4 regions of the Alteromonas sp. R7 genome follow, and region 1 is predicted to be linked to each of the others. Evidence: predicted binding sites of a transcription regulator. Region 1 holds the regulator's gene; each other region holds the start of a gene.
What was found. Region 1 encodes sigma-54, which starts transcription at its own class of promoters, with help from an activator protein. Its sites were predicted from a motif close to GTTGGCACGNNNNTNGNNT; they were not measured.

Region 1 (8,119 bases):
AACTGAATATGAAGTCTTGTGTGTGTAAGTGCGACCTAATTTGCGTATTCAGCGGAAATTTACGTCAATTGACAGTATTTGGCGAAAATAAAACGCTGCGAGCATAGGCAAATGGCACTCTTTTTGCGACAATCTAGCGAAATACTTTCTATTACAGGTTGTTGTGCTTTTAAACATTGTCATTTTTCTTGTTGGGCTGATTGTACTGAGTTGGAGCGCTGACCGGTTTGTATATGGCGCCTCAGCATTAGCAAAAAACATCGGCATTTCTCCAATGATGATCGGACTAACGATTGTCGCTATGGGATCTTCGGCACCTGAAATTGTGGTTTCCGCCATAGCCTCCGCAAATGGCAATATGAACACCGCCGTGGGTAACGCGCTAGGTTCTAACATCACGAACATCGCGCTAGTTTTAGGTATAACCGCGCTAGTGAAACCATTGCTTGTTTCATCAACAACGTTAAAGCGCGAACTTCCAGCACTCCTTATCATCTCATTGATTGCCATTGGCTTTATGTTTGACGGTGAACTTAAGTCTTATGAAGGCATTATCCTACTAGGCCTGTTCATTTTCGTACTGGCAATGATGGCGTGGTTGTCGCTACAGGTAGATAAAGAAGACCCTCTGGTTGCGGAAACCGCAGATGAAATCCCCAAAGGCGTTTCAAATACGTCAGCTCTCATTTGGATTGGTGTAGGCCTTGTAATACTTCCATTAAGTGCTCACTTTTTGGTGAACTCAGCAGTAGAAATTGCCAGATACATGGGCATTTCGGATTTGGTTATCGGACTAACGATTATTGCGTTTGGTACAAGTCTACCTGAGCTAGCAGCAAGTGTTGCGGGTGTACTTAAAGGTGAAGACGATTTAGCACTGGGTAATATCATCGGCTCAAATATCTTCAACCTGCTTGCCGTACTTGGCATGCCCGGGTTAATCGCGCCTGGTATCCTGGACCCTGACGTTTACAACCGAGATATGTACGTAATGCTTGGTTTAACATTATTATTGTTCTTGTTCAGCTTCGATTTAATCGGCAAACGTACAATATCAAGAACAAATGGATTCATACTTCTGGCTTGCTTTATCGGCTATCAATTCTGGCTATTCGGATAATCATGAATACACAAACTCAGATGAACTATATCGACTCAGCGAAGCGCGTTATTGAAATTGAAACACAGGCTATTGCTAATCTGGCAGAGCGCTTAAACAATGAATTTATCGCTGCCTGTAATATTCTCTTTGCCTGCAAGGGTAAAGTTGTCGTGAGTGGTATGGGAAAGTCTGGGCATATCGGAAATAAAATTGCCGCTACGCTTGCCAGTACAGGTACTCCTGCATTTTTCATGCACCCTGGTGAAGCCAACCATGGCGACTTGGGCATGCTAAGCAAAGGCGATGTCTTACTCGCCATCTCTAATTCTGGCGAGACTAACGAGCTCGTTAACTTATTGCCCGTAGTTAAGCGCTTAGGCATACAGGTGGTCGCCATGACCAACAGTGCTTCCAGTTCATTAGGGCAACACGCAGATGTCGTACTTGATATCAGCGTTGAAAAAGAAGCGTGTTCGCTAGGTCTTGCTCCTACGTCAAGCACAACCGCCACACTGGTTATGGGTGATGCGCTTGCGGTAGCACTGCTCGACCAAAAAGGTTTCACCTCAGATGACTTTGCGCTTTCGCACCCAGGCGGTAGTTTAGGCAGAAAACTTCTGCTTAAAGTTAGCGATATAATGCAAAGCGGCAGTGATATCCCCCTTGTCCATGCCAGTGCTTCTGTTGCTGACGCACTGCTGGAAATATCTAAAAAGGGACTGGGTATGACAGGCGTGATAGCGGCAGACGGTACGCTGACAGGCGTCTTTACGGATGGCGACCTACGACGAATTCTCGATGCCCGCGTAGACGTACACAGTGCGACAGTAGAAGAAGTAATGACTAAAGGCGGCAAGACTACCACCGCAGGTCAGCTGGCTGTAGAAGCCCTGAATTTGATGGAAACCCATAAAATTAGTGCGTTAATGGTTACTGACGATAAGCGCAAACCTGTTGGGGCCTTTAACATGCATATGCTATTAAAAGCAGGAGTGCTTTAAATGACAACCACCTTATACACGGAAATAAATGACTCGCTTTTCGCAAAACTAGCCAAGATAAAGTTGCTGGTATGCGACGTTGATGGTGTGTTCTCAGATGGTCGAATTTACTTAGGTAACGACGGTGAAGAACTTAAAGCATTCCATACCCGTGATGGATATGGTGTAAAAGCGCTAGTGAGCAATGGAGTGAATGTCGCGGTTATTACTGGACGTCGCTCTGCCATTGTTGAAAATAGAATGAAGGCACTGAATGTTGCACATATAATTCAAGGCGAAGAGAATAAAGCAGACGCGCTTAGCGACCTGATGAAGCACCTTGAGTTAAACACTGACGAAGTGGCTGCGGTAGGTGATGACATGCCAGATACGGGTATGTACAAGCACGTTGCGGTTAAAATTGCGGTTGCCGATGCCCATCCTTACGTAGCAAAACAAGCAAACTGGATTACGACCCTTCCCGGAGGGTTTGGCGCGGTCCGAGAAATATCGGATACCATTTTGCAGGCCAAAGGGGTAGCAAATGAGATTTTTGGAGCTAGTGTATGAGCCTGTTTGGCTTTAATCGCTTAGGATTAAGTATATCGGCGCTATTTATTCTGGCGATGCTGATGTACATCCCTACGTGGATGGAAGAGCAGCCTGAAACGCAGGGGAATCGTGAAAACGATGCGCTAAAGCCCGCCTACAAAGCAAAAAATCTAACCACTACGCTGTACAATCAAGACGGTGAGTTAAATCACAAAGTATTTGCAGAGTCGATGGAGCATTACGACCAGCTTGGCTTTGTATTGTTTCAGCAACCTAAATACACCCTTTATACAGAAAACGCGTCATCACCATGGGTGGTAACCGCTGATGAAGGTACACTATACAATAACGAGCTAATCCAGCTGGAAAACCAAGTTAATATTGAGAACCAAACTGGCGATGACTTTGTCAGAAGTATATCGACCGAGTACATTCAAATTAATTTAGAAACCAAGCAAATGACATCTGACCAACCCGTTGAAATACTGGGCACCCAATATGTCATTTTAAGTAATGGGTTTAACGCGAATTTACGCACACAAGAATACGAGCTTTTAGATCATGTACAAACCACTTATTCCCCTAGCAACTAGTTTATTGCTTGCCATCGCTAGCGGTGCGGTACACGCCAGTGAAGATGATTTTTCGCAGCCCATAAAAATAGGCTCGAACACCCAGTTTATCGACGGTAAAAATAAAACCGCGTTGTACAAAGACGACGTACTCATAACTCAAGGCTCTTTGGTTATTGAAGCTGACGAAGTGGAAGTAATTGCCACTGACGGTGGTGGTCGTGAAATATTTATTGCTAGAGGAAAGCCTGCAAGCTATTCCCAGCAATTGGAAGACGGCACGCCAGTTTCGGCAAAAGCTAATGAAATACGCTATGAAGTGGTGAACCGAACGATTTCTCTTGCTGGAAACGCAGAGTTGAAACAAGACACCAGTAAAGTACAGGGTGACAACATCACGTTCGATATGATTACCGAGCAATTGCTAGCGACTGGCGGCGCAGGTAAGGATGGTGAGGGTCGAGTGACCACAGTATTCACACCTGAGACCATTCGCAAAACTTCGTCTAAGAAAGACAAAAAAGACAACGAGGGCAATGAATAGCAATGGCAACTTTGAGCGCTAAAAATCTTGCTAAGGCTTACAAGTCAAGACAGGTTGTTCGAGATGTAAGTCTGTCTGTCTCAACGGGTCAAATTGTTGGTCTTCTTGGCCCAAATGGCGCTGGTAAGACCACCACATTCTACATGATTGTTGGTTTAGTGAATCTGGATAAAGGCAAGATTGAAATCGACGACAATGAGCTAACTCATCAGCCCATGCACGAGCGCGCACGCCGCGGAATTGGCTACCTACCGCAGGAAGCCTCTATTTTCAGAAAGCTCACAGTGCATGAAAATATCATGGCCATTTTGCAAACCCGTAAAGATTTAAATTCACAACAGCAAGAAGAAGAAGCTGATGCGCTACTTGATGAATTTAATATTAACCATATACGTAATAGTACGGGAATGAGTTTGTCAGGGGGCGAACGCCGTCGCGTTGAGATTGCCCGCGCTCTGGCAGCAAAACCGCAATTTATTTTGTTAGACGAACCATTTGCTGGTGTTGATCCAATATCAGTTAATGATATAAAGAAGATAATACAACATCTTCGCGATAGGGGTATTGGAATCCTTATCACAGACCATAACGTACGAGAGACATTGGATGTTTGTGAAAAGGCGTACATTGTGAGTCATGGCGAGCTTATTGCGCAAGGAACGGCGGAACAGGTTTTAAGTAATCAAAAAGTAAGGGATGTATACCTAGGCGAACAATTCAGGCTATAGTTAATGTAACCGAATTGCCATTTTTCAGTTTCGCTCTGGTATATTCAATTTAGAGCATTTAAATAAGACGTAGATGAAACCATCTTTACAGCTAAAATTTAGCCAACAACTTACCATGACACCACAGCTTCAGCAGGCCATTAAACTGCTGCAGCTTTCTACACTTGATCTTCAACAAGAGATCCAAGAAGCGCTCGATTCTAATCCGCTATTAGAAGTTGAAGAAGGTAACGACGAGCCGCAACTAGAAAAGAACAATATCGACAACGATGACAGCGGCTCTGAGGCCACTGCTTCTGCATCTAGTGACACACTAGAAGCCGGCGATGCACTTGAGAAAAACGATCTTCCCGATGAGCTGCCAATCGACAGCACATGGGACGAATACTACTCTGCTTCATCTTCGCCAGCTCCGGGTCCATCCAATGACGACGAGCAAATCTTCCAAGGTGAGACTACTGAAGATATTCAAGAGCACCTTCTTTGGCAAATGCGCCTTACCCACTTCTCGGATACCGATCGCGCAATCGCTACAGCAATCATCGACTCTATTGACGAGTCAGGTTATTTAACCGTTACCCTTGATGATATTTTAGAAGCGGTTAACGATGATGATATGGAAGAGCCGATTGAAATGGACGAAATAGAATGTGTGCTTAAGCGCATTCAGATGTTCGACCCTATTGGTTCTGGCTCACGCTCTCCACAAGAATGTTTGATGGTGCAATTGCGCCAGTTTTCAGAAGACACACCGTGGCTTGCTGAAGCCAAGCAACTGATTGAAGAGTACTCTGACTTACTGAGCAGCAAAGACTATCGTACGCTTATGCGTAAAAGCCGATTGAAAGAAGATCAGCTACGCGAGGCAATGCGTTTACTGCAAACCTTGAATCCTCGCCCAGGTAGTGCTTTAGTTACTAAAGAGCCTGAGTACGTTATTCCTGATGTCTCAGTAACCAAGAAAAATGGCCGTTGGGTGGTTGAGCTGAACCCCGACAGTCTGCCTAAGTTAAGCGTAAATCAACAATACGCTGCAATGAGTCGCCGTGCCAAGAATAGTAGCGATTCACAATTCATCCGCTCACACATGCAAGAGGCTAAGTGGTTCATAAAGAGCCTTGAATCTCGTAACGAAACCTTAATGAAGGTTGCAAACTGCATTGTGCAGCAGCAAATGGGCTTTTTTGAGCACGGTCCGGAAATGATGAAACCAATGGTGCTAAATGATGTCGCAGAAATGGTAGATATGCACGAATCCACTATTTCGCGAGTGACAACGCAAAAGTACATGCATACGCCACGTGGAATCTTCGAATTGAAGTATTTCTTCTCAAGCCACGTTGCAACAGAGTCTGGTGGTGAATGTTCATCTACAGCGATTCGTGCATTGATCAAGAAATTAGTGGCCGCTGAAAAGCCTAGCAAGCCGCTAAGTGATAGCAAGATTGCTTCATTGTTGGCCGAACAAGGCATTAAAGTTGCCCGGCGAACAATAGCAAAGTACCGGGAATCGTTGTCGATCCCGCCGTCGAACCAACGCAAAAGCCTTATTTAATCGGGCTTAATAATATAAGGAAGACGAAATATGCAAATCAACCTTACTGGTCATCATGTCGAAATCACCGACTCTTTGCGTAATTATGTCGATACGAAGTTCAGCAAACTTGAACGTCACTTTGATCACATTTCTAATGTGCATGTCATCCTGAACGTTGAAAAATTAAATCAAAAAGCCGAAGCGACCGTTCATTTAAGTGGCGCTGAAGTATTCGCATCCTCAGAAAATACCGACATGTATGCGGCGATTGACAGCATGGTTGATAAACTCGACCGGCAGGTAATCAAGCATAAGGAAAAACTGAAAAAACATTAGTAGTTAATTAAGCATGGATATACAAGCCATCGTAAGTCTGGACCGCACCGAGTGTGCGGTTCAGTGTAATAGTAAAAAGCGAATTCTTGAGATCATCGCTGATATCGCTGCCAAGCAAAACGAGAACATTGATCAGGCAACGGTACTCAACAGTTTGATGGCTCGAGAGCGTATGGGTAGTACAGGCATTGGTAATGGTATCGCCTTGCCCCACGGACGCCTGCCGGGCCTTGAAAAAGTGATCGCCATTGTTGTAACCAGCACGCCAGCAATCGACTTCGACGCCCTTGACGAGAAACCCGTAGACATCTTTTTTGCGCTACTCGTTCCCGAGGAACAGACCGAAGGACACCTTCAAACGCTGGCCACCGTGGCTGGTAAACTAAGCGACAAAGAAACGATTAAAGCAATACGTCGCGCAACGACAAGCGACGATATTCTATCTGCATTAAGTTAAACATTAAGCGCCTATTAACCGTTTAGTAGGCGCCTAATTCAACAACGCGTATGTGATAAAACCAGAGTATTAGGGAGAAAGTAGGTGAAGCTGATAATAATCAGTGGTCGTTCGGGGTCTGGTAAGTCTGTCGCACTTCGCGCATTGGAAGATTTAGGTTATTACTGTGTTGATAATATCCCGGTAAACTTACTTCCCACCTTAACCCATACAGTTGTTGACGAGTACGATCAGGTTGCGGTAAGTATCGATGTGAGAAACTTACCTAAAAATCCTGACGATTTGGTAGAAATTTTAGACTACCTGCCTTCTTCGTGGTCGATGACCATTGTTTACATTGACGCGAGCGATGATGTACTGGTTAAGCGTTTTAGCGAAACACGTCGTCTTCACCCTCTTGCCAAGCTCAATAAGTCGCTTTCAGAAGCCATTAAAGCCGAGTCTGCCCTACTTGCTCCTATTGCAGAACGCGCAGATTTATATTTAGACACTGATAAGCTTACCATTCACCAACTGGCAGAGTTAATTCGAGAGCGTATCTTGGGTAAGAAAAGCTCACGCCTTGTGCTTGTGTTCGAGTCGTTTGGCTTTAAGCACGGTATTCCTAAAGATGCGGATTACGTTTTTGATGCCCGCTTTTTACCTAACCCCCACTGGGAGCCCGACCTTAAACATCTGACCGGATTAGATGCACCAGTAGAAGTATTTTTGGGGTCGCAGCCTGTAGTGACCAAGTTCATTTGGCAAATTCAGAATTTAATAACGACATGGCTGCCTCATTTAGAGCGCAATAACAGAAGTTACGTAACCGTAGCGATTGGCTGTACTGGTGGCCAACACCGTTCGGTTTATATCGCACAGACCCTGTCGAAAACCTTCAGTGAAATACACCCTGATGTTCAAATTCGTCATAGAGAGCTGAATCAGTAATGACTATTCAAAAAACGCTAACTATCGTCAATAAGTTAGGGTTGCATGCAAGAGCGGCGACCCAACTGGTTAAACTGGCTAATCAATTCGACGCTAAAATCATCTTAAAAAAAGGCGATAAAGAAGCAGACGCAAGCAGTGTATTGGGATTAATGATGCTTGAAAGCCATCAAGGTGAACAGGTAGACGTGATTGTGGACGGCATTGATGCTGTTGATGCACTTGCAGCTATTGAAGAGCTTATTGAGGGCAGATTTAACGAAGACGAATAGTCTTACTTGCCCAATCCATTGACCAATTAATCAACACTTAGCGCAGTTATCTTAAAATCCTGCGCAAAACCTACGCAATTATCATGACAGACTCATCATAATTGCGATA
Region 2 (8,119 bases), on a different contig from region 1:
TAATGGGGCAAGAGGGAGCTACTTTAAGAAAGACTGTTATCCCAACTATATATTACGTTGCATTTGCAGGTATTTTAGTATGGTTGGGGGTTTATGTGTTTGACGTCGGCGGTCCATTAGTCGGCACAAACTAATTTTTTAATACGCATTGCACTGTTCTAAGGAGTTATACATGCAAACAACCCCAATTATTGACGCTTTTAAACGCGTACTCGGGGAAAGCAATCTTGCCGTAGGAACGCGCCAAACTGAGCACTATCGCAAGGGGTGGCGGTCAGGCGAGGGCGAAGCATTGGCTGTACTTTTTCCACATACGCTAATGCAATATTGGGAAGTGCTAAAGGTTTGCGTTGAATATAACTGCATCATTATTATGCAGGCCGCGAAAACCGGCTTGACCGAAGGCTCAACGCCAAGTGGAAGCGACTACGATAGACCAGTGGTGGTTATAAATACGTTAGCAATGGACGATATTGTTCTGGTTAACGACGGAACGCAAGTATTGAGCTTTCCGGGAGCAACACTGTTCAAACTTGAAAAGGCACTAAAGCCACTCGGGCGTGCGCCTCACTCTGTAATTGGTTCGTCATGCCTAGGTGCGTCTATTGTCGGTGGTGTTGCAAACAACTCAGGTGGGGCACTTGTCAAAAGGGGACCTGCCTATACTGAGTTATCGCTGTTCGCTCAGGTGGATAAAAGCGGAGAGCTAAAGCTTGTTAATCACCTAGGGATACATTTAGGCGACACGCCAGAAGAAATTATCGGAAACCTTTCTTCTGGCAACTTTCCAAAATCTCTACCTGAAACCAGTATGAAAGCGTCGGCAAGTGATTATGAACACATCGTTAGAGACGTAAATGCTGATACGCCGAGCCGCTTTAATGCCGATCCAACACGGCTTTACGAAGCCAGTGGATGCGCAGGTAAAATTGCTGTGTTCGCGGTGCGTTTAGATACATTCGAAGTGCCTAATGAAGAACAAACGTTTTATATCGGTACGAATGATGCCTCTGTACTTACTCGTATTCGCAGAGACATACTGAGTCAATGTAAAAACGTTCCTGAGGTGGGTGAATATCTTCATAGAGAAATGTTCGATATTGCAGATGTTTACGGAAAAGATACCATCATAAGTATTCAGCGTTTGGGAACTGACTCGCTACCTAAAATGTTTGCACTCAAAGGGCGGGTGGATGCCGTGCTCAACAAGTTACCTCTGCTTCCTCCTTACCTAAGCGATAGATTGATGCAGTTCGGTAGTAAGTTCTTTTCTGACCAAATACCCTCGAGTATAAGAACTTACCGCGACAAGTACGAGCATCATCTAATCCTTAAAATGAGCGATGGTGGCATCGAAGAGGTTAAAACGCTTTTGGCCAAGCTGTTTAACGAAGAGAAGCTAGATGGCGACTTCATTACTTGTAATGAAGAAGAAGCGTCTAAGGCGTTTTTATTACGTTTTGCTGCAGCTGGCGCCGCGGTTCGCTATCAAACGTTACACCATAAGCAAGTAGGAGACATCTTAGCATTGGACATCGCATTGCGCCGCAACGATGATTTATGGGTAGAGAACCTGCCTGAGCACATCGCCAAACACGTTGAAAAGTCACTTTATTATGGACATTTCTTCTGCCATGTCTTCCATCAAGATTACATACTTAAAAAAGGCAGCGACGCCAAAAAAGTAAAAGCAGATATGTTGGCACTATTAGACAGTCGTGGCGCTAAGTATCCGGCTGAACACAATGTAGGCCATTTGTATGAAGCCGAAAGTAACTTGCAGAAATTTTACAAAGACTTAGATCCAACTAATACGTTTAACCCTGGTATTGGCAAAATGGAAAAGCACAAACGCAATTGTTCGTGCTGCCTATAGCTGCATGCGAAGAGAGCCTTATAGGCTCTCTAATAGCGTTCTTGCTTGAGGACGCTTAAAGAAAGGGCGTTCCACTTTTACTGCATATTCTAACTCTTTTTTCGCCTCTTCAATTCTATTGAGCTTGGCTAGCGTGTAGCCCAGATGATAGCGAATATTTGGGTCGTTGGCGTCTCTGGCGAACGCATCCCTCAGCATTTTAAGGCTGCCTTCATAGTCTCCTTGTAGCGCTTTGATGTGACCGTAGGTATCCAATATTTTTGCTGAGTTTGGTTGAAGCTCGTAGGCCTGACGTGCATAGTTTTTTGCAGTGACTAGCGATTCCTCGATATGCATGATCGCTAGGCGATTGTAAGCCTCAGCAGGGTTGAGTAAGTTTGGTTGCTCAACAAGTTCCTTGTAAAGCGCTATCGACTCATCGAACTCTTGAATGAAGAATAAGTATTGCGCCAACAGGTTTTTTGCCAGCAGATTGTTTTCATTCTCGCTCACCAGTTTTCTTGCCGTATTCAAGAATACATCGACAAACTGATCGTTCAGTGCGTAGTTGTAAATGGCAACAAAAGCCTGTGCAAAAGTAGCGTCTACGTCTAACGCTTTTTCAAACTCTTTGATAGCTTGTTCACTGTTTCCCTTATTTGCTGCCAGTCGGCCTTTCAAGAAATAATAAACCGGATTTTGTTGTTGGTTTGCGGGAATGGTTGTTAGCAATGATTGTGCTTTGTCGTTGTTTTGCATGTCGAGCAGTAGGCTCACATAACGCAACGTGACAAACGTACTTGTATTCGCTATTTCATACGCTCGGGCCATGGCGTCTAAGGCGTTTTCATCATTATCAACACTTCGAGCTTGATCAGCATATGCGATAAGCTTGCCGGCATCGTCATTGATAAAATTCCTCACAATACTTAGCGTTTTTTCTGCATCGGCACGTTGACCTGCTTCTAACTGAAGCGCTGCTTTTCGAAGGAGATAATCGGCGTTGTCGAAATCGTCTTTGATTAAGAGGTCTAAGTGATAGAGCGCATTTTTTGTGTCGCCTTGTTGTTGATACAAAGATGAAACGCGCTCTCTCGCTCCAGTATTTGAAGGCGTTAGCGTCAATATATCGAGATAAATTTGCTTAGCTTCTTCTAGATTTCCTGCTTTGCTTAAATTGAACGCTTTCAGCATCAGCGTTTCATTATGTTGGGGAGACAGAGAAAGTAACTCTTCTACTAGCAGGTTAGATTTATCGACATTTCCTAAACGGCTTTCCGTGGCTGCTAAATTGAATTTCGCAGGGAAAAGCGTCGGGTTTTGCGCTAGCGCTTTTTCTATGTTGACCTTGGCTTCTTCTAATCGGCCCTGTCTAATCAATATACCGGCTTTAAGATTGAAAACTTCTGCTTCGTTTGGAAACAAAGCGCTTAGTAAGTCAGCGCCTTTTAATGCATTCTTAAACTGCTGAGCTTGTAAATTCATCAATGAATAAGTGAAAAGAAAGCCGGCATTATCCTTGTAGGTAGATAAGTTATTTTCAAGAATCGATAGCGCTTCATCTTGTTTACCTCTGGCAGCCATTAGTTTAATCTTAAATAGCTGGAGCTTGTTTTCATTCGGGTATTTATATTCAAGATTTTGTAAAAGTCTCTCGGCTTTAAAGGCTTTGTTTTGGCGAATAAATAAGTCACCTAAAAGCAGTGCTGAGTCTGGGTCTTCCATTAACGCATCCTGATGACGTTCAAGCAGGGCAAGGGCCTGTTTATCTTGTTGAGTCGCCATGTAAACTTGGCTCAACATCAATACCGCCTGTAAGTCATCAGGCTCTTGTTGCAGATAAGCGTTAAAGTCTTTCGCGGCTGTTTCCATGTTGTTATTAAAGAAGTTTGTTAAACCACTTATGTAAAGCAACATGGGCTGTGAGGTAATAAGCTCAGGATCCAGTTGAGCCATGAAGTCGTTAAGTTCTTTTAGTTTTTCGTTATCGATAGCTTGCTGGTTGTCTCTGCTTTGTAACCAGCTATTAAGTAAAATTGCCAGCGGATCATTGGGTGTATCTTGGATTATCTCATCTACGAACAGTTTTGCCGTGTCGTAGTCTTTCGCTTCTAAATACAAATCAACAAGATTCCGTAATGCAATGGGATCGTCTCGATTAAAAGTCAGTGCTTTTTGTAAGTGTGCGGTTGCAGCGTCTGTATCACCCTGTCGGTATGCGAGTTGCCCCTTCAATCGCCATGTTATTGCATTTTCTGGTTCTAACGACATGGCTTTATTGATAAGCGAGGTCGCTTTGGATAAATCTTCATTTTGAAGAGCTATGGAGGCTAAGCCATTTATTGCAGGTACAAAATTAGGCGTGCGTGAAACAATTGTATTGTAATCACGTAGGGCACACGACTCGTCTTGCAGTCTAATACACGCAGTTGCACGTATCATCAGCCACTCGCGCTCCGCATCACCTGACAGTTTGTTTAGATCAGAGAAGTCTACAATTTCTTGGTACCTGTTCAAAAACAACCAAGTGTTGCCGAGAGGCTCTGCCAGAAGGTTGATATCTGCACCCATTTCCAACGCTTCTACAAACTCCATTTCTGCTGCAGTTAAGTAGCCATTAATAAGCAGTATTTCGCCCATTAGGATTTTTGCAGCAAGGTTTTCAGGATCTTTTTGTAAGCTGTTTTTAAGGTGGATATAGGCTTCGTCGTATTCGTTTTGATTAAACGCGGTCAGTGCTTTTTCGTAGTCTTCTGACGTAGAAGCAAAACTGTTAAAAGCGATTAATGATGAGGCAACTGCAGAGACAATAGCGCGTTGTACAACACGCTTTTTATTATTAAAAAAATCCATATATACCTTCGAAACTTAGCCTAGCCGCTGGCTTAAAAATAGCATAAAAAAAGGTGGCCTAAGCCACCTTCTAAAGATACGTGTTTTCTATGCGTTTTTAAACAATTAAACGCGGCGCTTACGTCTATAAAGAACAAGACCTAAACCCAACCCCATCAGTGCTAGGGCGCCAGGCTCACTAACTTCTGCGGTTGGTTGAGTCATTGACACACCAATGGAAGACAGTTTTAATTGTACGCTGTTAAAGTTACTCTTAGCGTTATCGTCGAAAATGGTATTGTATGCACCTATTAACCAGTATTTTGCACTACCAGTTAGCTTCGTAAATGTTGATTCGTACAAACCGTTTGAGCCTTTTGAACCTACGCCATAGTGACCTAGTGTATTCTCAACAATAGCGCTTGTAACAGTGTTCCAAGTTGAGTTGGCTCCGCTCTCAAATGCCGCAATACTATTAAGACCCGCAACAGTAACTTCTTTACTATCATTGTCGCCGACTACCCAAGTGAAGGCTGCATTTTCAAGAGTCACTGACTCGCTAAATGACAGTAAGAACATATCAAAATCTCTGCCACCGCCGTCACCGCTATTATCAACTGCGTGACTATCACCTCCCCAAGAATAATCACTATTTTTAATTCCGTAGCCAACGTGTCTATTTGCTAAAGTACAACCATTATTACCAAGCGTACAGTTCCACCAACCTTGAATATTGCCCTGGGCAAGTTTGTCGTCGGCGTGTCCTGCAGAGTTTGACCAAGCAGTGATTCCTACATCAACTGTAACGCCGTTGATCTCGATTGAGGTATTGCTGTTTTGCGCATTGGTCGTTTGTGAGTAATTAGCGCTGCCATTAGAATTGGCGAGTGTGTATTGTGCATCATACTTTGCACTGTTGAGGCTTGAATCTGTAGCGAAAACTGATGAACTAACAGCAAGTAATAGTATTGTCAGCGATGTAGAAAACTTCATATTTTGAACTACCCAAAAAGCAAAATTAGATGATTATTTCTAACGTTAAGCTTATTTCGTGCCAGTTTGTTTAAGTTTCTGATTTTTAAGTTAATGTTATAATTTGAAAAGGGGCGATATGAGAGAGGGTAAAAAAAACTGACAGATTTTCCAACCTGTCAGTGATCTAAAGTCTAATTTCTTCAAATGGATTTTTTGCGACGCCACATCACGAGAAGTGAACAAGCCATGAGTAAGCCAATGGTTCTAGGTTCAGAAACTTCTGTTGGCGTTGGCGTACCGGCAGACTCTGTTACTGAGAAGCCAACATTAGCAAGCTTAAAGGCATCATTACCTACATGGCCGCCAATATTTCCGAATACGGTGTTATAAGCGCCAACCAGCCAATATTGAGCGGACTCAGTGAAAGTAAAGTCAGCGCGGTGATCTAAATATTCACAGTTTTCAATATCAAATGAGGCTGAAGTTAAGGCGTTAGCGACAATATCGCTCCACGTGTTAACACCTGAGGTTAGTTTCGAAGTATTACTTAGTGCTGCAACAGATACTTGGCTGTCGCTGCCACTGTAAAGCCATGAAAAACTTGCGCCCGTTAATGTCACCGCAGAGTCGAAAGATAACAACACGAAGTCATAGTCACGTTCTACGTTAGTCATACCACTATAATAAGCGTTCGCGCTACCTTGAGAGTAATAGTTGATATTGTCAATAGCGTGGTCAGCGTCGCCACGATAGTATGCTTCATCATTGTTTGTTATGCCGTAAGCCCATTTATCTGAGATCTTTTCTAACTTGGCGCCAACGACTGTTTCGCCGGTAACCCCTTGTGTGTCAGAAAAGGCGGACATATTAATATTTAATCCGTCTATTTGAACAAAGGAATTATTCGTCTGATTGGTTTGTGTCACTTTGTCATCGACTAGATCGTAAGTGTATTCTCCCAACGGAGAGTTACATACATTGCTTTGTTCGTTGCTTTGGCTCGATGACCCACAGTGAGAATAACTTTGCTTTTTATAGTAGGTAGCGAATGCTGAATTAGCACTCAGGGTAGATAGCAAAGCTGTGGAAAGTAATAGTACAGTTTGCAAAGAAAACGTTTTTTGTAGCGTTCGCATAATTGCTTTCCTATATATGAAGCGCAAAGCACTTCAAGTACACGCCGAGTGATGTGTGCGCACATTATGCGAACACAAACTTGGTAGTACCTAATTTCAACATGGACTTGTATGATATATGAACGGTGAGCTATTTAAGGTATGTAACCGTATACCTAGTTATTAGTTGTTTGTTTAATCGTGAGCATACGCGGCCTGAATAAATAGAAGCCAAGCGCCGGCATTGTGGTAGGAGTACGTGTAATCAATGCAAAGTTAATAACGTTTTGCAACGGCGTTATGTAAAGGAACGAGGCAGTCTTTTTACTTTGCTATGCGTTCCTGCATATCTATGAAATAATTAGTGCAATTGTATATGTAGAAGTATGAGGACATATGTCTGATCAAAAACGTAAAGGGATATACTTACTTCCCAACTTATTAACAACAGCAGGGTTGTTTTCGGGTTTCTTTGCTGTGGTTTCGTCAATGAACGGCAGGTTCGAAGCCGCGGCAGTGGCTATCTTTGTTGCTATGATTTTTGATGGCTTAGATGGGCGTGTGGCAAGAATGACGAACACGCAAAGCGACTTTGGTGCTGAGTATGACTCAATGGCAGATATGGTTTCATTTGGAATGGCACCTGCACTTGTTGCTTATAATTGGGGGTTAACTGAGCTGGGCAAGTTAGGCTGGTTAGCGGCCTTTATATATGTAGCGGGGGCAGCTCTTCGTTTAGCTCGCTTCAATACGCAAGTTGGTATTGCCGATAAGCGTTTCTTCCAAGGTCTCGCAAGTCCGGCTGCTGCGGCTGTTGTCTCTGGTCTTGTATGGGTTGGAGTTGAGTATGATGCTGTTGGTACCGACTATGGTTTAATAGTTGCTGCAGTGACCGGTTTAGCTGGTTTACTAATGGTTAGCAACTTTAAATATAATTCCTTTAAAGAAGTAAACTGGCATGGAAAGGTGCCTTTTGTAGGCCTTCTTTTAGTTCTTCTGATATTCGTTGTTGTGGCAACAGAACCCGCTTTAGTATTGTTCCTTGTTTTTGCACTATATGCGTTAGCTGGACCTATCAATACGTTTCGTACCGTTGAGAAAGTAACGTTAGACGATGTAGTGGGCGACCATGAAGAAGATGCAGACTTCAATGCCGATAAAAAGAAAAGCAATGAAAGTGTAGACAATAAGCAGGAATGATTACGTAGCAATAATCAGATGTCTTCGCTAAATAATAAAGAGGATATGCCTTTTTGAACTGATAGAATAAGGATATACAAGCGTAAACGCATGCTTAATGTACTAATAGATTAAAAAGCGACCGAACGGTCGCTTTTTTTAT
Region 3 (8,119 bases), on a different contig from region 1:
AAAACATCGCCTTTTTGCGGTACTTTCCCGTCGATAAGAAAAGTCTCTGCGAAGCCGTCATAGTGACCAATTCGCTCTTGATTCATCTGCCAGTAATAGGCAATGACTTCTGAAACAGGAAACCCCTCACGGGCATATTTGATAGATGGCGTAAGCAGCGCAGACATGGGCAGCTTGCCAAATTTTTCGTGTAGTGCAAACCAGCCATCTACAGCGCCAGGGACAGAAACGGGTAGCGGACCAAATTTTGGAATTTGATGCAAACCACGCTCGGCAAACACCGCTTTGGTTAACTGTCTGGGTGAACGGCCAGAAGCGTTTAAGCCGACTAGCTTCTCTTCTTTTGCATCCCACACAATGGCAAATAGGTCGCCGCCAATACCGCTGCCTGTAGGCTCAACTAAACCTAACATGGCGTTAGCTGCAATAGCTGCATCAACTGCACTGCCGCCTTGTTTTAAAATATCCAACGCCACTTGCGTAGCTAATGGTTGGCTTGTTGCTGCCATGCCGTTCTTTGCAATAACTTCTGAGCGACTTGCAAAGGGATGCCCCGTTATTCTGTCATAGCCCAAACAGCTGATACTAAAGAAAGCCAGTATCAAAGGTAGAAGTCGCACACTTGCAATCATAACCGTCCTTTTACTAAAACGTTGCCGATAATAAATCTAGCGTTAGTCTATCGATTCATAGTGTAGCGTTATTGTCACATTACGCCTAGGCTCTTTTCCTAAGCTCAGTAATGGTCATAAAACACATTGCATGAAACGAAAAAAGCCCCGCATTAGCGGGGCTTAAACGAAGTAATAAGGCATTATTGTTATTGTTGTTTCGTTGCCTAATCGAGACTCTCTTACGAACGGCTGCTTGTGAAGTCTGGGTATGCTTCCAGACCACATTCGCTCATGTCTACGCCGTCGAATTCTTCTTCTTCGCTCACACGTACACCCATAACCGCTTTAATCACTAGCCATACCACTAGGCTCACTACGAATACCCATACAAAGATAGTCGCTGCACCAATTAGCTGACCAGAGATGCTTGAACCATCGTTAGTGAAAGGTACAAGGATAAGACCTAGAAGACCAACCACGCCGTGAACTGAAATTGCGCCCACTGGATCGTCAATCTTAAGCTTGTCTAGTGCAACAATGCTAAGCACTACTAAAATACCACCAAGGCCGCCGAACAGCGTAGCTTGTAGTGGTGTAGGTGTTGAAGGCTCTGCTGTAATAGCTACAAGACCGGCTAGAGCACCGTTAAGTACCATAGTTAGGTCAGCCTTACCGAATAGAATGCGTGCTACGATAAGTGCAGCAATTGCACCACCAGCAGCTGCAGCATTTGTGTTCATAAATACAATCGCTACTGAGTTTGCACTTTCAACAGTTGCAGTAGCCAGTACTGAACCGCCGTTGAAGCCAAACCAACCCATCCAAAGGATGAATGTACCTAAAGTTGCAAGCGGTAAGTTTGCACCTGGAATCGCGTTTACTTTACCGTCAGCGGTGTATTTACCCTTACGAGCACCAAGCACAAGAACACCAGCAAGAGCAGCAGCTGCACCAGCCATGTGAACAATACCTGAACCTGCAAAGTCAGAGAAACCAAGATCGCCAAGCGTATACATACCGAATACTGCTTCGCCGCCCCATGTCCAAGCACCTTCCATTGGATAGATGAAGCCCGTCATAACAACTGCGAACGCTAGGAATGCCCAAAGCTTCATACGCTCAGCTACCGCACCAGATACGATAGACATTGCTGTTGCAACAAATACTACTTGGAAGAAGAAGTCAGCAGAAGGTGCATACGTTGCTGGCTCTTCAGCGACACCTGTTGCGCCATCAGCCATGATACCGCTTAGGAATGGACCCCAGTCGCCGCCACCGTACATAATGCCGTAACCGCAAATCATGTACATAGTGCAAGCGATAGCGAATAGCGCCACGTTTTTAGTTAGAATTTCTGTGGTGTTTTTCGCTCGAACAAGACCTGCTTCAAGCATCGCAAAACCTGCAGCCATCCACATAACTAGTGCACCGCAGATTAGAAAATAGAAGGTATCTAGCGCATACCCAAGTTCAAAAGTGATTTCCATTATGGTTTTCTCCGCAAATATATCGTTGTGGCTTACAGCGCGTCGCTATCCGACTCACCAGTTCGAATACGAACGGCGTGTTCAAGGTCGTAAACAAACACCTTGCCGTCTCCAATTTTGCCTGTTTTGGCAGCGCCAACGATGGCTTCTACCAGGCGCTCTACTTGATCATCCTGAACAGCAATTTCCAGTTTGACTTTAGGTAGAAAATCCACCTGATATTCCGCTCCGCGGTAAAGTTCAGTGTGTCCTTTTTGACGTCCAAAGCCCTTCACTTCGGTCACGGTCAAACCGTCGATACCGATTTCTGAAATGGCTTCACGAACATCATCTAGCTTGAACGGCTTGATGATCGCTGTGACTAGTTTCATGAGTTGCTCCCAGTTTGTTTTGGTTATTCTGTGGTTTATGGTCGTGTTTCCAACTATGGGAAGATAAACCAAGAGCCATGCCACAAATGATTAGCCAAATAAATCAAATACATACAAGCAAACGCTTCATGAACGCACAAAAATAATGCACACTAATGGTGCACTGTTAAAAATTTGCCCAATTTTGAAGCGGTATGAGGTTGCGGTAAGGTGAGAGGACTAAAAAGTGCGATGAAATTAGGATGGAACTATTCGATAGGGCCCATGGTCTGTTGTTTACTATGACGACTATCACCCCATCTTTCTTTGCGCCTGAGCGCAGCATTGAACACCATTCCGTTGCAAAGAGAACGGCGTGGCGCCCACTATTAATTTCGGGCTGTGCACATGTGTTTGGGATCATCGTAGTGGTCATACTTTCTCAAATGGGCATCAACAACCAAAAAGCACGAGTAAATGTTTTGGAGCGAACGCAGGAGATAAGCGCCAGACTGTACTATCCCCCCGTTCCACGCCCTTCTGCCCAAGCTAAACCACAAGAAACTAAACCAATCGATGTTTCCCCTAAAAGGCAAGAAATTGAGTTGAAGCCTGACGCAACCAAAGCGACTGAAGCACTTGATAGTAAGAATGAAATTGTAGAAAGCCCTGCGCCCAAGCAGCAGAAAAATGCTGAGCCCGATACACAGCAGGTACCCATTGAAAGTAAGCCGACTAGTACACTGCCGTCGCCCACTTTATCAAAAGACGCAAATCGGCGCGCAGGCTCGTTGAATCTGTCGGTAAAAGATGGCGCCGCCCTCTATTTTGAAAAGTATCACAGTGACAAAGTCGCTGAAGACGCAGAACAAGCAGCAAAAGCATTTCAAGAGCGTAAAAATAGTCCTGTTCTTAGCGGGCCAAGCACACAGCAAATACAAGCTAATGAAAATCGACGCCCTTCAAAACGCGTAAACTGTAGCAGTACGACCAATAAAACTTTGGCGATATTGAGTGGAATTGCTGGTGGAACCTTAGAATGCACCAAAATGGACGACCACAAACGTTTTATAGAAGCCAGAGTCAATAAACTTCCTAAAGACGAAGAGATTAACTAGCCCTCTCTATCAACGATTTACCGTCATGTGAGGTAAGCCCTTATCACAGTCACTTTCTTTTGAAAAACTTAGGGGGTCGCCCGAAATACGCTTTGAACCGGCGACTGAATGCTGCAACATCTTCATACCCTGTTAGCTGAGCTATACCCAACATTGGTGTATCGGTATTTCTAAGTAGTGCTTTGGCCTTTTCCATCCTCACTTTTACAAGGTAATCTCGTAAACTATGCCCGGTGGCTTCTTTAAAGCGTGTTTTGAATTGCGTTGTTCCCATGCAGGCTATCCGTGCTAACTCCACCTGTGTAAAGCCTCGGGCAAGGTCGCGATGAATATGGCTTAATACAGGAGTCATTCGCTTATCCATGCTGCATCCTTTCAAGGATGTTTCTAGCAAGGTTAAAAATAGCGCCAGTATTTCTTCATGGCCTTGGTCAGCAAACTGGCTAATTTGAATCTCTACAAACGATAAAAACGCCTGTAATGCGGACGTTACCTGAAATATCGGGTGCAACCTGTCATTTAAATTAACTGGCACATACTCCAAGTCCGCCACAATAAATTTTGACAGTTCGTTAGCGCTAAAATAATGGACCTCATTCGGCGCTATGCATACGCCTTCGCCTACGCCTACCCGCCCGCTAAAATTATCGATTTCTATCAAGATATGTCCGTTGATGGGCAGCACTAACTGAAAGTAGTTGTGTTTATGGCGGCACGTTTGCTTCGTATATGAGCGTACGGATAGCGATGGAATTGGGCTGTCAGTCATTTTATTGCTCCCAACAGTCCATAATAGGTAGTACTGATCTTTTGCCTAACTCACCGTTTATTTGCATCTATTTCCTTGCCGTTAACTCAGTACTCTCTGCCGTTAGATTAAGCACTTTTATTCATTTTGTCACAAATACGTGCAATATTTGATACGCCTAGGAAGGCGTCGAACACTACGTTTAAGGAATAAATATACATTTAAAATAAAGACAATAACGGAAAATAAATGAATATAAACTTACGTCAAATAGTCGGCTTGGCAGGTGCGTTGTTACCCGCTATCGCCATGGGTCAGGTCTCCAATGGAGACTTTGAAACATGGACGTCTGGCGCACCTAATTCATGGTCAACTATCGACTCCGGCATTAGTGTAGCTGAAAACTCGGTCTACTCATTCTCGGGAAGCAAGTCTGCTGCAGTTACCGTCAATACGACAACGCAAGGTTCAACTGACTTCCGTCAGACAATCAATGTAACCGCCGGTCAAAATTATGAATTTTCAGTGAGGCTATATCACACTGAAGGTGCTGTAAAAGCACGCCTATATGTAGACGGTTATCAAGGTTATTCTGACAACTCATTAACTGGAAACTGGCAACAGCTTACTTTCTCTTATTCCGCTACAGCGTCAAAAGAGATTGAGGTGGGGTTACGCTTTTATGATCAGACGGGCTTTGATGGGTCAGAAACCGTCTATGTAGACGCATTCGAGCCGACTACGTTTGGGTCAGGTGGCAATAACGGCGGTGGAAGCACGTGTGCTAGCCATTCAGGCGTTTTGAACTTAACTACCGACAATTACGGCAGCGAAACCAGTTGGCAAATAACTAACGCAAACAACCAAGTTGAAGCCTCTGGCAGCAGCTACGCTAGCAACCAAAGTTATACTGAAGCGGTTTGCCTTACTGATGGAGAATATACCTTTACCATTAGTGATGCCTATGGCGATGGAATTTGCTGCTCCTATGGCTCTGGCAGCTATAACTTGCTAATAGAGGGCGTGTCTGTTGCTAATGGCGGCTCTTTCGGCGCGAGTGAAAGCACCAGCTTTAGCGTTGGTACAACGAGTGGCGGCGGCAGTGGTGGTGGTTCATCAGAACTCACTGGTTACTATGCAAGTGCCAACGGTCTGTCAGGCTATGCGTTAAAAACCGAGCTTTACAACATTATCAAAAATCATAATACACAAAGCTATGGCGACCTTTGGACATTCTATATTTCATACACAAGCGACAGCTACTATGAAAATGACGGCTCCATTTTGGACATGTATTCAGAAAACCCAAATGGTAGTGACGCTTACAGCTACACGGCTGGTTCTGACCAGTGTGGCAGCTATAGTGGAGAAGGCAGTTGCTATAACCGCGAACACGCCTTCCCGCGCAGCTGGTTTGGCGGTGCAGTCTCGCCTATGAATACTGATGTTCATCACGTTTTTGCAACCGACGGCTACGTTAACGGTCGCCGAAGTAGCTATCCGTACGGTGATGTCGCAAGTGCTACTTATACGTCATCGAATGGTTCCAAACTGGGCGCGGGCTCTTCTGCTTCTGGTTATACAGGCACCGTTTTTGAGCCCATCGACGAGTTCAAAGGTGACTTCGCTAGAGCGTATTTCTACATGGCGACACGTTATGAAAACGTCATTGCAAATTGGGAAACGAATAGCACCTATGGCGACGCAGTGTTGAATGGTACGAGTGATCAAGTATTTGAAAGCTGGTTCTTAACTCTGCTTTTAAGCTGGCATTCTCAAGACCCTGTAAGCCAAAAAGAAATCGATAGGAATGACGCTGCCTTCAATTTCCAGAACAATCGAAACCCTTTTGTTGATCATCCAGAACTGGTAAACAACATTTGGAGTAATTAACTTCAACATGAGAAGAGCACGAGCGTGCTCTTCTCAACTCACACTTCCTCTGATTTCGCCTTTTCTGTTGGTGATAGCCCTGAAAACTGCCTAAAAAGAACTGTGATTTATCGGCATTATTCCTGATTGTATATCACCCATGTTTTAAGTACGCTAAGCTGCTATTTACTGGGATTACTCTAACTGTAATACATAACAAAGGATATTCGACGTGGCCGCAGCTAACTTACTTGCCCTACTTGATGATATAGCAACGTTAATGGACGACATCGCAACCATGTCGAAAGTCGCGGCGCAAAAAACAGCGGGCGTCTTGGGCGACGATTTAGCGGTAAACGCCGACCAGGTCCAAGGCGTTAAAGCAGACCGAGAGCTACCTGTTGTATGGGCAGTAGCAAAAGGCTCACTTATTAATAAAGCAATATTGGTTCCTGCGGCGTTAGCCATCAGTGCTTTTGTGCCCTCACTTATAACCGTCCTTTTGGTACTGGGCGGGTTATATTTATGTTTTGAAGGTGCAGAAAAACTGCTACACAAATATCTTCCCCACGAAGATGAAGAAAAAACACGAGAAGCCAGAATAGAAGCGCTTACCCACGAAGATGTGGATATGGTAGCGTTTGAGAAAGATAAAATTAAAGGCGCTATACGCACCGACTTCATACTGTCTGCTGAAATCATTGTTATTGCATTAGGTACTGTGACCGATGCAACACTTACTACGCAAATTGGTGTACTAGTAGCACTAAGCTTAGCGATTACCCTTGGCGTTTATGGGCTGGTAGCGGCACTAGTTAAAATGGACGATGTTGGGCTTTACATGCTTCGCAAGTCGTTAACAGGTTCAATGAACACCCTTCAACGATTTATTGGCAGAGCGTTATTAGTTGCCGCCCCCGCATTAATGAAAACCCTTGCGGTTTTAGGCACTGTTGCTATGTTTTTAGTCGGTGGTGGCATCCTCACACACAGCATTGGCTTTTTGCACGTTATTACCGACTGGTTTACCGCACTTATCCCAGACGCATCGCTGGTTATGTCTATACTTGCTGATGGTGTTGTTGGTATTGCTGCTGGTGTGATCATTGCGCTAGTAGTGACAATGGTTTCACAATTTAGAAGTAAAGCGTCCTAGACCTATTCACTCTTTTATACATTGGCGGCGCTGCTCTTCTTTATAGACTAGCGCCCCTATTTCTGACCTTTCTCATGGTCACCAGTGTCGCTGCGCAAGTGTTAAAAAATTTGCGTTAGTCATTTTGACCACCTCTACATTAAATTCGCTAAATTTTAGTATTTCTTTAATCCCCCAATTCCACCTTCATTTTTTATCAAAAGTTAAAATTCACTAAATTCATATACTTACCTTATTTTTACGAGTTGGCACATCCCTCGCTATAAACTAATTGTTAATTGATAACGACTTATTATCGAAACCTTTAGCAACATGATAGCTGCCACGCAGTATGTTCAAGTGCAGTGTCTAACTTAATTTTTGGAGATTACTATGTTTATCGGTCGCAAAACTTTCACTGCACTTACTTTAGCAACTAGCGTATTGGGCGCATCAGCGTTCGCTGACGACACTCAGAACAACATTGTTTCGCATACAGATTTTATCGTTGAAAGCGCCATGCATGACGTTAAGCAGAACTTGGACCTAGGCGTGACTTATGACGTGTTAACTGCAAGCCATACGTTTGAGCCAGAAGTAGAAGAAGCAAATGCATTGGTTGCTGACATCACTATTACGCCGATTGAGCCTATCAGCTCAGACGATAACGACGCATAAGGAGAATGCACATGTTAACCGCCGCAACCCTATTTATGGTGGTACTCGGACCGGTTATTGCGTTTGTAGTCAGTGCGCTGGTGTTTTCAACAGCGCGCCTATTCCTTCAGAAAGGTC
Region 4 (8,119 bases), on a different contig from region 1:
AGGCACCTAAACGCTTTTTCAAACGGGTAAAGGCACGTAGCTCTGCATCCGCTTTTTCCATATCACGGGTGTCGCTAAGCATGAAAAAGTCGAATTTAGAACTGTTGTCACTTTCCATTAATTCGCGAATACAAGCTTCAAACCCCACCATAATACGGCGGGTGTCTTCGTTATAAACCGGCATAACCACGGCGTGCTTTTGCGTTAATGGCGCAGTAGCATCAGGCTGAGGTTGATTTCTGCGCAAGCTTAGCGGGTCAATGTTAAAAAGCTGCAAAAAGAAACCGATAATGCCTGTCCAAAACGCCATACACAACCAGGCGAACAGGGTTAGCCCCAACCCCAACTGTGCAATCTCTAGGTTGGTAAGGCCGTTAGGTAAAAAGATCTCGTATAAACTCCAACCGGCCAGTGCCGTGCTTGGAATAACTAGCATTGCCATGATAAACAAACGCATATGCTCTCCTTTTAAGATGAAATGTGAAGCACGTGCAGTGCCATCACTTTTAACCTGAGGCACGGCTTTAGCCTCGTCCGATACCGCTGCGCAAGCGCGATTATTTTGGTTGGTAGACATAATTCCAAGCCTCACTCACACGTTTACCGTCTTTCTCAATGTAAGCGCGCATATCTACCGTCTGCTTCTCTTTCGGCTTAACAAAAAAGGTGGCTCGCCACTCTTGTCCGTCAGCTACGGGGTAAAGTCGCTGCTGAGAAATCGTGCCGTTAGTACCCTGTACCACCAGCTTCATCGACTCGTCATCAAAAGCAACGGCAGAAGGCGCGCTAAAGTCCACGCTGAACTGTCGTGTCGTATTTAGACTGTCGTTTTTAAACTCGTCACCCGGCAACACAGCCTTGCCTTGGCGGGTACGTACTACTGAGGCCAGTTCACTGACAAACGGATTTTGTTCTACGGTTTTAAGCTCGTAAGCGAAATACAGTGATTCGCCCGAATTGAATGGCTTTTCAGGCGTCCAAAAAGCCACAATATTGTCGTGTATTTCGGATTTAGTCGGAATTTCGACGACTTCTAATCGGCCTTTCTCAAAACCAGCTTCTGGCGTCACCCATAGCCCTGGGCGTATATGGTAATTGGCCTCTGCGTCGAGGTAATTATCCCATTCGCCGTCGCGTTGAAGCATGCCGAATCCTTTAGGGTTTGCGTCGCTAAGTGACGTGACTTGAAGGCGTGCAGGATTCGTCAGCGGGCGCCAAATTTCTTCACCAGCGTGAGTTACCATGAGTACACCGTCACTATCATGCACCTCTGGACGATAGTCGTCATGGCGCTTTTCTGTGTTCTCGCCATACAAGAACATACTGGTAAACGGTGCAATGCCTAGCTTGCTCACGTCATCTCTGGCAAATAACCAACTCTCTACCTTAACGCTGGTATCAATATCAGGCTGTATAACAAATTTGTACGCGCCCGCTACAGAAGGGCTTTCAAGACGCGCATAAACAGTAATCGGCTTACCCTCACTCGGTTCTATGACCCAGAACTCAGTGAAGTGAGGGAACTCTTCGCCTTTGGCTAGCGCCGTATCAATCGCAAGACCTCGTGCAGAGATACCGTACACTTGATTTTTACCTACAAGACGGAAGTACGATGCCCCCAAAAATACAGCAAATTCGTCTTTGTACTCTTCGTTCTTGATAGGGTAGTGAACGCGAAATCCAGCAAACCCTGACTTTTCGTCCGTTAGCCCAGCTAACCCCGACGCAGACCCGTCGTAGTTGAACATGTCACTGTTGAACGCTAGGCGTTCAGGCTTATTGCTTTCACCAATAGTGTGGATAGTGACAGGGTATTCATATAAAAAACCCGGGTGAAAAAACTGCAGTTCGTAGTCATTCTCGCCATGCCAAAGACTCTGCTCGGGCTTGAAGCGAATTGAACGATACGTGGTGTAGTCAATTTCTTTAAGCTTGCTGTTTAACCCGTGATCGTCCTGCTCGTAGCTCTCTGTCGCTGACTGGCGTGCAGCATCAATAATTGACTGAAGAACCGGCGATGCTTTTTGAGGCTGATTATCGTTGTTAACCTCAACTGCACCGGCTTGATGAAACGCAAATAATGCGATGACACTGCTCATCGCTAAAAGAAGGTGTGACAGCTTATTGCGCTGACGCACATTCGTTTGTAAATCTTTACCGAAAATCGAAACTGGCTTAGCCATTTGTCCTCTCCTTATGAAAACAATGGTTATCCAGATGACCATCAACAACTCGTTACACGCCTTACTTACTGAAAAGCGTCTTTTACAAAAACGGTATTGATTGAAGCCACGCGAGAAAGGCGCTCTCTTCCTTTCTTTATCCACTAATATCGTGAAAAACCGAATTCCTTGCCGAAGGGCTAAAGTGAATGTTGGATAACACACAGAGACTTGAGCAAAAGCTGTTCCAACACGAAATAGTCGCCGTTATTTTTTATATTTTTCATAATTTACAATGGCTTACAAACACACACATTGTGGATTATTGGAAAACACTGGCTTGTAAAAATGTCCGATGAGTTAGACAAAAGGATAACTGTTGTTTTTTAGAGACAGTTTTATGTGCCAACGTTTTACTAGGAATACATCAAACTTTGATTTTGAACATTTCAAATGTGTAGCCTCTAAAAAGCCAGACGTATTTTATCTATAAATATTAGCTACATAGATAAATTAAGACATATCAAAATAGTGATTTAGTACGAAGTTGGCAAACGCTTTGCTATTCATCATGTTGATAAATAAATCGGACACTATTTCTTAACGGAAATAACAAAGATGGCATGAAGGCAAGTACGGCTTTGTGTTCATCAACCAAGTAGCCTTTTGCATTGTGTCGTAAAGCACTGACTTGCAACACGTTTTGCAAACTGTCTAGAGCCATTGTGTAAAGACTAGAACCATTATGAAAAGGTTAGAGCTTTATAGAGTACCCAGAACGTGTTTAAACAACGAAAACGTTTGCGGTGAACAAGGTGGGTTACTGAACATACTAAGGAGTTATCACATGCGTAAATCATTCACACTTATTGCAGCAGCACTAACTGCGGCAACACTTCCTCTTACAGCTATGGCCGACAAGCCTGACTGGCGTTACGTAGAAGGTGGTTACACCAAAATGGACTTTGACGACAATGAGTCTTTTGAACCAGACGGTTTAACCGTTAACGGTAAATACCTATTAAACAGCAACTGGTACCTAAACGGCGAGTATAGCTTCTTTGAAGAGGGCAACTTTGACTTTGATATGCTGACACTAGGTGCGGGTTACCGTTTACCGGTTAACGCGACAACAGACGCGTATTTTGGTGCCAACTTAGAGCGTATCGACGGTGACGTAAACGACGAAACAGGTTACAGCATTAATGCTGGCCTTCGCTCGATGATCACAGAGCAGGTAGAGCTGGCGGGTGAAGTTGGCTACTACGATGTAGACGATGGTGAAGCGACATTTAGAGTAGGCGCCAACTATTACATCACGCCACAATGGGCTGTGGGTGCAAACTACAGAATCATTGATGATTTAGACATTATGCAGGTAACTGCACGTTACGCGTTTTAAGCCTTCCTCTCCTCAGGTAGGTAGCCGGGTTGCTCGACCCGGCTTTTTTGTGTCTATTGTTCTTCAGCTTCGCTTGGCTCAATATCTTCTTTTCTTTTGATATCTACACTTTCATGAAGCTCTGAATAGACCAGCACCGCCTCACCCGACTTGAGTCTGTTTAACACTTGCTGCACTTTCACATCTAGCGCAACTTCTTCAGCGCCGTAGTCCGTGCCCTCTCGCAGAACAAAAGACTCAGCCAAGCTATAAAGCGTATCGGCTTCTAGCGCATCAATGGGGATTATCATTCACACTCCTGATAAAAAGCGTTTGGGTAAATTATTAGAACATCAACATTAGCGGCTGACATAACGACACGTAGTATTTACAGGTAAGGCTTCACTTACAAAACGTTTCACCCGTTCGTGCAGCCATACTTTAGGATTTAATATAGAACCTTGCATGAACCCAACGTGACCGCCTCGTTCACTTAGCTCCACGGTAACGTTGCGCGCAAGCTCTTCTTCCTTAGGCACAATTAAGTGATTCATAAAGGGGTCATCAATGCTATGTAATACCAGTGTAGGACAGTGGATCGCGCTTAAAAAGTGATACGCACTACACTTTTCATAGTAGTCTTGAGCGTCTGCAAAGCCGTGAAGCGGCGCTGTGATCTTCTCGTCGAATTGGGTAAAGCTGGTGATCTCTTCCACATCAGTTTTTGTTAGCTGTATAAGCTTGCGATAATCGATGTACTCCATTTTCTTACGCAGCGTATCCTTCATGCTAGTAAGTAAATACTTTTGATATACACGAGAAAAACCCTGGTTAATTGATTTAGCGCATTCAGAAAGTTTAAGAGGTGAAGAAATGGCAATCGCTGCCTTAAGCCACTTTTGCGCAGGGTTTTCGCCCAACAGTTTCAATAGCATATTGCCGCCAAGGGAAAAGCCGATGGCCACTTTAGGAATTCGTGGAAATTTATCGTGAAGCCACTCTAAGAAAAAGCTGGGGTCTTCTGTTTCTCCACTGTGATACGCCCGCGCTTTTAAATTTGGCACGCCGCTACAGCCGCGATAGTGCATCATCACCACCTGCCAACCATTCACAGACAGTTGCGCCATCATATCGTTCGCGTAATGCGACTTAATGCTGCCTTCTAAACCATGAAACATCACCACGATACCCGATGTTTCCTGCGGTTTTGGCCCCCACGCCACATCGACGAAGTCGTCATCGGGTAATGTGAGACGCTCCATGTCGTAAGACAAAGGCAACCGCTTTTGAATAAAACGCGGCCATATGGTTTGCACATGACGGTTCTTCGCCCACCCTGGCACCTTAAAGCTGCTTTTTATTATCTTTCCATGCGATAGCGCTGATTTACTCATTTTGTTTTCTTATTGTGTTTTTACGATAGTTGATTAACCACTAGGCTCACTAGTTGGCGCGCCTCGTTGTTGTCTCGCAGTCCGTATGCATTTATAAACGCTGCGATAGACGCGTTAAATACGTTAGACGATACAGATTGCCCTTGACCCAGATGCGTGACTGGCTGCTCATTGAACGACGCAACAATATCGTGCTGCTGCTGTCTTTCAAGCTCTAGCTCTTGTGCTTTGAGTGCGTCATATTCTGCTTGGTCTCCGCCTTTTTCGGGGCTCGCAGCCTTTCGCCTTGCACGGTGATACTGTAACTTTTCTTCGGTCGCACTTGATGCCGCAATCACTGCCTTAAGCTGTGGCAAATTAATGATGACATTATTCTCTAAACACCAGCAAATCAGCAAGAGAACGTTTACATTAACCTTGTGGTTGTCTTGTAGTAAAAGCGCAAGAGGAGCCATATCACCTTTGGTATAGCGAGAAACGCTATACTCCCAAAACGCGCGGTTTTCGATATTAGGCGTTGGCATTGTCATACTCTTCTCGTTTTAGCTCAATTTGCTCTTGGGCATCTAGCCATGCCATCTCTTCTTCTTCAAGCTGTTGCTTAAGCTGAGTTTGCTTGTCGAGTAGGCCCATAAGCTGCGCCTTTTTGTCTTCGCTGTAAAGCGAAGTATCGGCAAGTGACGCTTCCACCTCAGCCAAAGCAGCACCACATTTTTCCATGGCTTTTTCGTGTTTTTCAATGGCTTTTTTAAGTGGCGCAACCCTTTGCCTAAACTCGGCTTCACGGCGTTTTTCTTCTTTACGATCTAATTTGCGTTCCGGCTTACTCTGCGCGCCAGTCTCTTGTTGCTCTTCGTTTTTGGCGTCGCTATTGGCCTTGGCTTTTTCCGCTGCCTGCTGTTTTAAAATCCAGTCGCGATAGTCGTCCAAGTCGCCTTTAAATGGTTCAACTTCGCCACTGTCTACCAAATAGAAATCTTCACATACCGAGGAGAGTAAGAAGCGGTCGTGCGAGACCAGTACCATGGCTCCCTCAAAACCTTGAAGCGCGATATTTAGCGCATGGCGCATTTCCAAATCTAAGTGGTTGGTAGGCTCATCCAGCAGCAATAAGTTAGGCTTCTGATAAACAATTAACGCCAATACTAAGCGCGCCTTTTCACCGCCCGACATAGGTGCCACGGGCGCTAACGCTTCATCGCCATTAAATCCAAATCCGCCCAGATAGTCGCGAAGTTGCTGCTCGGTGGCTTTTTCGTCAATGCGCTGCAAATGAAGAAGCGGAGTAGCGTTAGCATCTAATGTTTCTAACTGATGCTGAGCAAAGTAACCAATCTTAAGGCCTTTAGCCGTATTAAATATACCTTGCTTTGGCGCATGCACACCCGCCAATAGTTTGATTAGCGTAGACTTACCCTGTCCGTTTCTACCTAGAAGACCTATTCTGCTGCCAGGTACTAAATTGAGTTTCACCTGTTGCAGCACAATATGGTCGTCGTAACCCAGCTGTATCTTTTCCATTTGCACAAGTGGGTTTGGCAGTGCCGACGGCGGCGCAAAAGAAAAGCTAAATGGGCTTGCCATATGGGCTGGCAACAAGGTTTCCATTTTCTCCAACTGCTTAATACGACTTTGCGCTTGCTTAGCTTTACTCGCTTTAGCTTTAAACCGGGTAATAAACGAATTGAGGTGCGCTACTTTTTGCTGCTGCTTTTCATATTCAATGTTTTGCAAGCGAATACGTTCAGCGCGCTGGGTTTCGTAAGACGAGTAGTTACCGGTGTAGGTGATAAGCTTCTGTTGTTCAACACTGATAATTTGCGCAACCGTGTTGTCGATAAAGGCTTTATCGTGAGAAATCAGCAACAGCGTTCCCGCATAGCGTTGAAGCCATTTCTCTAGCCAAATAACGGCGTCTAAGTCTAAGTGGTTAGTAGGTTCATCAAGCAGCAGTAAGTCTGAAGGGCAAAGCAGCGCTTGAGCTAGGTTTAGGCGCATTCGCCAACCACCTGAAAAATCGCTAACTGGTGCGCTTAATTGCACATTGGTAAACCCAAGACCCGACAGAATGGTCGCTGCGCGAGCTTCCACGTCGTATGCTCCCGCTTGCTCGAGCTGCCCGTGAATTTGGCCAATCTTTACACCGTCGCCGCTTTTTTCAGCGGCATCTAATTGCGCCTGTAGATTACGTAAATGTTTGTCACCGTCCACCACATAGTCTATCGCAGTCCGGTCAGTTGCTGGCGTTTCCTGTGCCACGCTCACAATTCGCCAGTCATTCGGCACGCTGCAGTCGCCAGCATCGACACTTAACTCACTTCTCAGCAGTGCAAAAAGCGTGGACTTTCCGCAGCCGTTGCTGCCAATCAGCGCTACTTTGTGGCCTGGAAAAACCTGCGCCGACGCCTCTTCTAGCAACATTTTGCGACCGCGAAGTAGCGATACATTTGAAAGCTTTATCATGAGTAACCTGTGATGGAACAAACTAGGGCGCGTATAATATCAAAAACTTAAGGTAAAAGCTGATCAACACTTACCATTTCAAGGTATAATAATCGCGAAATTCTCCAAAGGTGTATGTATGTCAAAACGTGTAAAACGCCGCTTTGTTGCAGGGGCTACGTGCCCCAAATGCCAAGAGCTAGATACGATTTCGTTATATTTTGAAAATAACGTAGAAAAGTTGGAGTGCGTTGCGTGTGGATACAATGAAGCGCAAACTGATGAAAAGGTGAGTGCCGCCACACGCTCAAACGAAAATGTGATTGGCATCTTTAAACCGCACTAACATTCCTACCCACGTCTCAGTAAATCTTACCTTAAAGCCTGTGTAACACCTTACAACGCTGTGCTCAGGCTTTTTGCAAACGTCTCTTCATGCCACGCCAACACTGGGTATCCTCGTTACCTAACGAAAGAGGTTGCTCAGGCATAATTTTTGTATTTCCTTTGCAAAGGAGTGAAATATGAAACATGCTAAAAAACGTGTCTGCTATGTCCTTATAGCCTTGTTGCTTACGCTTATTGCCATAAGACTTTACTTGCCTTACGCCGCAGCGTCATACATCAACACGACGCTGAGTCAGTCAAAAGAATATAACGGCCGCGTGGGCGATGTAGATTTAATGCTATGGCGCGGCGCATACAGTTTAGAACATGTTTTGCTTTATAAGGCGAACGGG

Region 2: xdp1 (exosortase-dependent surface protein XDP1) is a predicted target of sigma-54. The motif match lies at 5,728-5,746, and genes of this name have one in related genera.
Region 3: glnK (P-II family nitrogen regulator) is a predicted target of sigma-54. The motif match lies at 2,539-2,557, and genes of this name have one in related genera.
Region 4: AC0J2X_RS11630 (OpgD/OpgG family glucan biosynthesis protein) is a predicted target of sigma-54. The motif match lies at 2,396-2,414, and genes of this name have one in related genera.

What each region holds. Positions count from the first base shown of each region.
Region 1 is NZ_JBVTQX010000002.1:397,854-405,972, forward strand. Features, by position in the region: gene AC0J2X_RS04535 (calcium/sodium antiporter) at 164-1,120, shown strand; gene AC0J2X_RS04540 (KpsF/GutQ family sugar-phosphate isomerase) at 1,123-2,103, shown strand; gene kdsC (3-deoxy-manno-octulosonate-8-phosphatase KdsC) at 2,104-2,652, shown strand; gene lptC (LPS export ABC transporter periplasmic protein LptC) at 2,649-3,227, shown strand; gene lptA (lipopolysaccharide transport periplasmic protein LptA) at 3,196-3,750, shown strand; gene lptB (LPS export ABC transporter ATP-binding protein) at 3,753-4,478, shown strand; gene AC0J2X_RS04565 (RNA polymerase factor sigma-54) at 4,552-6,033, shown strand; gene hpf (ribosome hibernation promoting factor) at 6,064-6,351, shown strand; gene ptsN (PTS IIA-like nitrogen regulatory protein PtsN) at 6,365-6,808, shown strand; gene rapZ (RNase adapter RapZ) at 6,893-7,738, shown strand; gene AC0J2X_RS04585 (HPr family phosphocarrier protein) at 7,738-8,010, shown strand.
Region 2 is NZ_JBVTQX010000001.1:663,470-671,588, forward strand. Features, by position in the region: gene AC0J2X_RS02840 (L-lactate permease) at 1-134, shown strand, start outside; gene dld (D-lactate dehydrogenase) at 173-1,876, shown strand; gene prsT (XrtA/PEP-CTERM system TPR-repeat protein PrsT) at 1,895-4,708, opposite strand; gene xdp1 (exosortase-dependent surface protein XDP1) at 4,814-5,680, opposite strand; gene xdp1 (exosortase-dependent surface protein XDP1) at 5,863-6,798, opposite strand; gene pssA (CDP-diacylglycerol--serine O-phosphatidyltransferase) at 7,174-7,977, shown strand.
Region 3 is NZ_JBVTQX010000010.1:37,050-45,168, reverse strand. Features, by position in the region: gene ggt (gamma-glutamyltransferase) at 1-632, opposite strand, end outside; gene AC0J2X_RS15685 (ammonium transporter) at 854-2,101, opposite strand; gene glnK (P-II family nitrogen regulator) at 2,134-2,472, opposite strand; gene AC0J2X_RS15675 (hypothetical protein) at 2,754-3,569, shown strand; gene AC0J2X_RS15670 (AraC family transcriptional regulator) at 3,619-4,338, opposite strand; gene AC0J2X_RS15665 (endonuclease) at 4,567-6,210, shown strand; gene AC0J2X_RS15660 (DUF808 domain-containing protein) at 6,422-7,345, shown strand; gene AC0J2X_RS15655 (hypothetical protein) at 7,718-8,002, shown strand.
Region 4 is NZ_JBVTQX010000006.1:167,378-175,496, forward strand. Features, by position in the region: gene mdoH (glucans biosynthesis glucosyltransferase MdoH) at 1-577, opposite strand, end outside; gene AC0J2X_RS11630 (OpgD/OpgG family glucan biosynthesis protein) at 558-2,183, opposite strand; gene AC0J2X_RS11635 (outer membrane beta-barrel protein) at 3,010-3,564, shown strand; gene AC0J2X_RS11640 (YheU family protein) at 3,618-3,854, opposite strand; gene AC0J2X_RS11645 (hydrolase) at 3,903-4,937, opposite strand; gene AC0J2X_RS11650 (TIGR02444 family protein) at 4,958-5,467, opposite strand; gene AC0J2X_RS11655 (ATP-binding cassette domain-containing protein) at 5,448-7,400, opposite strand; gene AC0J2X_RS11660 (YheV family putative zinc ribbon protein) at 7,519-7,725, shown strand; gene AC0J2X_RS11665 (DUF748 domain-containing protein) at 7,904-8,119, shown strand, end outside.